3 regions of the Marinactinospora endophytica genome follow, and region 1 is predicted to be linked to each of the others. Evidence: riboswitches for the same ligand, from Rfam matches in the RefSeq annotation. Region 1 holds a riboswitch; each other region holds the start of a gene.
What was found. Region 1 has a riboswitch for thiamine pyrophosphate ahead of thiD (bifunctional hydroxymethylpyrimidine kinase/phosphomethylpyrimidine kinase). Riboswitches for the same ligand answer to the same signal wherever they lie in the genome.
Positions count from the first base shown of each region.

Region 1 (2,191 bases):
CGCGAGGGCGGGGGCGCGAAGGACCCTGACCCTCGCGCCAGGACCCGCCGCCGCCCGGAGGCGCACCGGGGCACGCGCCCGACCGGTGCGCCCGGCCGTCCCCGGCACTCCCGGAGGGGAGTCGGGCGGCGACGGCGCCGTCACCACCAGGCGTGGAAGTGGTGTACCGGTCCCTTGCCGCGGCCGACCTCCAGCTCGTCGGCGCGGCGCAGCGCCTCGGTCAGGTACCTCTTGGCGTCGCCGACCGCCTGTGACCACGACGCTCGCTGCGGGCGCAGCGCGGCGATCGCCGACGACAGCGTGCACCCGGTCCCGTGGGTGTTGTCCGTCGCGATCCGCGCGGCGGTGAACGTCTCGGCCTCGCCCTCCGGCCCGACCAGCAGGTCGGTGCTGTTCTCCCCGTCGAGGTGTCCGCCCTTGAGCAGCACCCGGCGGGCGCCCAGCTTGACCAGCCGCTCGGCCTGCGCCCGCATCCCGTCGAGGTCGACCGCCTCGGGTTCCCCGAGCAGGTCCGCGGCCTCCGGCAGGTTCGGCGTGATCAGGTCGGCGCGCGGCAGCAGCTCCGACCGCACCGCCTCGATCGCGTCGGCGGCCAGCAACCGGTCACCGCTCTTGGCCACCATGACGGGGTCGAGCACGATCCGGGTCAGACCGTGGCGGTCGATGGCCCCGGCGACCGCCTCGATCACCCCGGTGGTCGAGAGCATCCCGATCTTCACCGCGTCCACGCGGACGTCGCCCAGCAGGGTGTCGAGCTGGGAGGTGACGAACTCCGGCGGGACGTCGAGGACCTCGGTGACGCCCGTCGTGGTCTGGGCCACCAGCGCGGTGACCACGCTCATGCCATATCCGCCCAGCGCGGAGAAGGCTTTCAGGTCGGCCTGGATCCCCGCCCCGCCGCTGGGGTCGGTACCCGCGATGGACAGGATGTTGAAACTGCTCACCGGACGTTCCTTCGCTAGTACGAACTAGATCAGGTTCACGGGTGTGATCTCAGCCGGCCCCGACCGGCACCCCGCGCCCAGGCAGACCATAGCAACGCCGCGACCCCCGCCCGTGTTCCCCGTCCCGCCCCGTTCGCTCAGCCCGCATCCTGCGTGGCGGTGACCTGCGGCGATGGCTCGGGCGGATCGTCGGGGATGAGGAGGGAGGACAGGTACTCCACCAGCAGCGGCGCGACGATCAGCGTGATGATGCCGGCCACCACCGACACCGCCAGCCTCCACCAGCGTCCGTCCCCTCCCACCTCCGCGGTGGGCGCCGGGGGAGCCCACGCCATCGTCCCCCGGCCCCGGGCCGGCGTCACCTCCCGCCAGGCCCCCTTCAGCTCCGACACGTCCAGGCGGGTGGGGGTGGAGTCCTGTGGGGCGTCGGCGACGGAGGCGAGCGCCACGTCCAGTTCGCGCCCCGAAGGCCGGTGCCGGGGGTCGTACTGGAGCATGCCGTTGAGCACCGGACGCAACGGTCCGGCCAGCCGCATCGGGTCGGGCTGCTCCTCCAGCGCGGCGGTGAGCCGCTCCGCCTGCGAGGCGCGCTCGAAGGCGGCCCGCCCCTCCACCGCGAAGTACAGGGTCGCCCCCAGCGACCACAGGTCCGAGGCGGCCGTCACCGTCCCGTCCCGCAGCCGCTCCGGCGCCACGTAGCCGGACGAGCCCGGCAGCCGGCCGGTCAGCGTCAACGACTCCTCCGTGTCCGACACGGCGATGCCGAAGTCGGTGAGGACCACCCGGCCGTCCGGCAGCACCAGGACGTTGCCGGGCTTGACGTCACGGTGCAGCACGCCCGTGGCGTGCGCGGCCTCCAGGGCGGCCACGAGCCGGCGGCCGATCTCGGCCACCCGACGTGGCGGAAGCGGTCCCTCCTCCTCCACCATCCGGTCCAGCGCCCGGCCGCGCAGCAGCTCCATGACGATCCAGGGCCGGTCGGCCTCGCGCACCACGTCGTGGACGGTCACGATCGACGGGTGGCTCAGCCCCGCGCAGATGCGCGCCTCGCGCATGGTGCGGCGCAGCAGCTCCTCGCGCAGGTCGGGGTCGAGGTCGGGGGAGACCCGGACCTCACTTGACCGCCACCCGGCGGCACAGCAACTCGTCCTCGGCATGCCAGACCGTTCCCATCCCGCCGTGGCCGATCGGCTCCAGGAGACGGTAACGTCCGGCGAGTGAGCGGGGGGCCATGGATCCAGACGATA
Region 1 covers NZ_BAAGVM010000006.1:67,294-69,484, reverse strand. The annotation lists gene thiD (bifunctional hydroxymethylpyrimidine kinase/phosphomethylpyrimidine kinase) at 141-944, opposite strand; TPP riboswitch at 934-1,028, opposite strand; gene ACYVHU_RS13225 (serine/threonine-protein kinase) at 1,082-2,101, opposite strand.

Region 2 (2,191 bases), on a different contig from region 1:
TCCTGGGCCGGGCGATGGCGCGGACCGCCCGGCCGCACGGGTGCGGCTGTTCAGACGGTCGCGGAGGCGTGCGAGAACCGGGTCGCGGCGAAGCGGCGCGCGTAGTCGGGGAGTTCCCCGGTCGTCAGCGCCTCGGCCATCGCGTCGCCCGTCGCCGGCGTGAACAGCACGCCGTGCCGGAAGTGACCGACGGCCAGGTGCAGACCGGGCACGCGGGTCGGCCCGAGCAGCGGCTCATTGTCGGGAGAGCCGGGGCGCAGGCCCACGCAGGTCTCCGCGATCTCCAGTTCGGTGACCCCCGGCACCAGCTCGCGGGCGTCGCGCAGGACCTCCCAGACGCCCCCGACGGTGAGCCGGGTGTCGTGGCCCATCTCCTCCTGGGTGGCGCCGAGCACGACCTCGCCGTCGACACGCGGGACCAGGTAGACGGGGGTGCCGCGGACCAGCCCCCGTACCGTGCGGGTCACGATCGGCTCCTCGCCCGAAGGGGTGCGCAGCCGCAGCAGCTGGCCCTTGACCGGACGCAGCGGGGGCACCACCCCCTCGGGCAGCCCGCCGATACGCGAAGTCCAGGTACCGGCCGCCAGGACGACCTGGTCGGCCTCCAGCCGCCGGCCGTCGTCCAGCAGGACGCCGCGGACCCGCTCCGCCGAGACGGCGACCTCCTCGACCCTCGCGTCCACCAGTGCCGCGCCGTGCCGTTCCGCGGCGGCGCGCAGCGCGGCCGTCAACCGGCGGGGGTCCACCGAGTGGTCGTCGGGGGCGAGGAGACCACCGCGGACGGAAGGGGCGACCATCGGCTCCAGCCTTCGGCACTCGCGTCCGGTGAGGCGCCGGGTCTGGATGCCCAGCCGTGCCTGGAGCTCCATCAATTCGGTGAGCCTGGCCAGGTCGTCGGTGTCGAAGGCGACCTGGAGGGTGCCCTCCGTGCGGTAGCCCACGTCATGCCCGCTGTCGGCGCGGAGTTCGGCGACGAACTCCGGATAGCGGTCGCGCGAGAGGAGCCCGAAGCGCATGAGCGCCTCTTCGCCGAACGTCGCCTCGGTGGCCGGGGTGAGCATGCCCGCGGCCACCCCCGACGCTTCGCCCGGGGTGTGGGGCGCCGCGACCGCCACGCGCAGCCCCAGCCGGGCCGCCCGCCAGGCGGTGACCAGGCCGATCAGTCCACCGCCGGCGACGATCACGTCGAAGTCGGTCGTCGTGCGCATGATGTCGCCCTCCGCTCCCTTCGCCGGCATGATCCGGATCAGGTTCGTGCGGTCGGAGGCGGTCAGCCTCCCTCTCAGCCGGGTCCGCCCGGCTCCCGCGGGGTTCTCGTGTCCTCGCGCCCATCCTAGTGGCGCCCTTTCGAGGGGACCGCGGAGGGGCTCTGGGCAGGGCGGGCGGCGGCTACGCCTAGAGCGATCACCGGCGGAAACCGGGTTTGGGAGGGGAAAGGGTGTGGGAAATTGGGTCACGTGACGCAGATCGACCCTGAGACCGACGCCCTCGTCGGCGACTGGCTGACTCTCCGGGAGGCCGCCAAGGCCCTGAACGTCAGCCCCAACCGCATCAAACAGCTCGTCCGCGAGCACCGACTCGCCGGGGCCGTGCGTGACGGCGAACTGTCGATTCCGGCGGCCTTCGTGACCGACGGCGAGATCGTCAAGGGACTTCCCGGAACCCTGACCGTGCTCGCCGACTGCGGGTTCGCCCCGGAGGAGTCCCTGCGGTGGATGTTCACCTCTGATGAGTCGCTGCCGGGCTCGCCCATCGACGCACTGCGGGCCAACCGCGGCACCGAAGTCCGGCGCCGTGCCCAGGCCATGCTGCTGTGACCTGACGGTGAACCCGACGGGCGTGGCCGGCCGTCCGGCCACGCCTCCCGCCCAGGGTGGGCCGGCGCGCGGGAGGGCGCGCCGCACGCCCTAACCTGGGCGGCGTGAATGCGAGCTTGCGAGAACGCCTGGAATCCGCCCGGCTCTACCTGTGCACCGACGCCCGCCGGGAACGAGGCGACCTGGCCGGGTTCCTCGACGAGGCCCTGGCCGGCGGCGTCGACATCGTCCAGTTGCGCGACAAGGGGCTGGAGGCCCGTCAGGAGCTGGAGGCGCTGGAGGTCATGCGCGAGGCGTGCGAACGCCATGGCGCGCTGCTGGCCGTCAACGATCGCGCGGACATCGCCCGCGCCGTCCGGGCCGACGTGCTGCAC
Region 2 covers NZ_BAAGVM010000001.1:550,640-552,830, forward strand. The annotation lists gene thiO (glycine oxidase ThiO) at 51-1,238, opposite strand; TPP riboswitch at 1,207-1,317, opposite strand; gene ACYVHU_RS02445 (Rv2175c family DNA-binding protein) at 1,458-1,817, shown strand; gene thiE (thiamine phosphate synthase) at 1,922-2,191, shown strand, end outside.
Region 2: linked by a shared signal. The riboswitch ahead of thiO (glycine oxidase ThiO) and the one ahead of thiD (bifunctional hydroxymethylpyrimidine kinase/phosphomethylpyrimidine kinase) in region 1 are both predicted to bind thiamine pyrophosphate.

Region 3 (2,191 bases), on a different contig from region 1:
CGCGCGCCCTCGGGGTCGAGGTTGGCGGTGGGCTCGTCCAGCAGGAGCAGCCGCGGACGCATGGCCAACGCGCCGGCGACGACGAGCCGCTGCTTCTCGCCTCCCGACAGCGCGGCGGTGGAACGCTGCGGGCCGTAGGGGAAACCGACCTCGCGCAGCGCCGTGTCCACCCGGCGCCAGATCTCCTCGCGCGCCACTCCGAGGTTCTCCGGCCCAAAAGCGACGTCGTCGCCGGCCCGGGCCATGACGAGCTGCGTCTCGGGGTCCTGGGCGACCAGGCCGGTCCCGCCCCTGCGGGCGGCGGCCGGCTCGCCGTCGACCAGCAGGCTCCCCTCCTGCTCGCCGTCGATCGCCCGCTCGGGGCCGGTGAGCCCGGCCATGGCGTGCAGCAGGGTGCTCTTGCCCGCCCCCGACGCGCCCAGGAGCAGGACGCGCTCCCCCGGTTCGATGGTCAGGTCCACACCGCGCAGCGCCCATTCCCGCCGGCCGGAGTGGCGCCAGCCCCATCCGGCGAGCTCGACGCGGGCCCCCTGGCTCGGATCCGGCATGCCCTCAGCCCCGCGCCGACGGGAACGGCGCCAGCGCGCCGGCCCGGGCCAGCGCCGTGGTCAACAGCCGCGCGCCGACCCCGGCGATGAGGGCCGCGCTGATCAGGACGAGACCGCCGTAGGCGAGCTGGTACTCCAACGGCCAGGTCGGGTAGTAGCGGACGTTGTCGAGGACCGCGGGGGACAGTCCGGCCGCCATCGCGGCGAGGACGCTGACGCCGACGTTCCACCGCCGGTACAGGAAGGCCGCGAAGACCAGCTCGGGCAGCAGCCCCTGGAGGGCTCCCTCAAGGACGACGGTCAGGCCCCACGTGGTGCCCAGGAACGCCGAGACGGACGCCGCCGTGATGGAGGTGAGCAGCGCCGCTCCCGGCTTGCGGATGATCAGCGCGCCGAGCACGCCCGGCAGCATCCACACCCCGTAGAGGACGGCCTGCGCCGGTGGGAAGAAGACGAACAGGACCTCGGTGGCCTGCCAGACCAGGCCCCACAGCCAGAAGACGACGCCGACCGCGACGCCGACGACGGCGGCGACCACGATGTCGACGGTGCGCCATCGGCGTCGGATGGGCGGTCCGGGGTCCTTGTGGGCGGGGGTTGAGGGTTTCACGGGTGTCCCTTCGCGTGGAGAAGAGCGAGAGGGCCCAGGCCAAGAGCGCCGCCGGCCACCCGTGCGGCGCAGGTCCTACGCGGACCGGCGCGTGGGGTGTGACGGCCGGTCGGCGGTTCCCACGACTTCCTTCGCTGGCATGACCCAGATCAGGTGTGTAAGGGTCTGCGGGCTGCCCCGCACTCTCAGCGCCGAAGCGCTCCCCTGTCGGTTTCTCCCATTATGGGCGCCATTCGCCCTGCCCCGTCAAGGACGGCCCGAACCGATGCCCGCGGACGAGACCGCCCCGGCCCCGGCTACCGCGGGACCGGGGCGGTCGGCGTCAACGCAACGGCATCCCCGCGACCATGCCCTCGGGTGGTTCGGGCACGACGATCAGGCCCAGCTCGGCCGGATGCGCGAGCAACGGGTGGTCGGGCAGCACCCGCACGGTGTAGCCGCAGGCCCCGGGACGGTCCAGGGGGATCGAGCCGGAGTAGCGCACGAGCGGGCTGTCGGCCGGTTTCCCCTCGGCGGCGGAAAGCCGGGCGAACGACGGCTCGACCAGCTCTCCCGCGCCGTCCAGCCGCCCCAGCGCGACCTCGACGCGCACGTCGGCGGGCTCCAGGTCGCCGAGCACGACCGTGGCCCGGACCTTCAGCTCGCCTCCCACCTGGGGCGGGTCCTCGACCCCGGCCACCTCGACGTGCTCGATGTGCACCCCCGGCCAGGAACGGACCACCCGCTGTTTCCACTCGGCGAGGTCGCGCACCCCGGCCAGTCCGTCGGCGGCCACCCGCCGGGAGGACTCGGCGGCGGGACGGTACAGCCGCTCCACGTAGTCGCACACCATCCGGGTGGCCAGCACCTTGGGACCCAGGGACACCAGGGTGTGCTTGACCATCTCGATCCAGCGCTTGGGCAGGTCGTCCTCATCGTGGTCGTAGAACAACGGGGCGACCTGCTCCTCGAACAGGTCGTACAGCGCGGCGGCCTCGATCGCGTCCCGGCGGTCGGGCTCGGCGACGCCGTCGGCGGTGGGGATCGCCCAGCC
Region 3 covers NZ_BAAGVM010000003.1:378,339-380,529, reverse strand. The annotation lists gene ACYVHU_RS08335 (ABC transporter ATP-binding protein) at 1-548, opposite strand, end outside; gene ACYVHU_RS08330 (ECF transporter S component) at 553-1,158, opposite strand; TPP riboswitch at 1,268-1,374, opposite strand; gene glgP (alpha-glucan family phosphorylase) at 1,481-2,191, opposite strand, start outside.
Region 3: linked by a shared signal. The riboswitch ahead of ACYVHU_RS08330 (ECF transporter S component) and the one ahead of thiD (bifunctional hydroxymethylpyrimidine kinase/phosphomethylpyrimidine kinase) in region 1 are both predicted to bind thiamine pyrophosphate.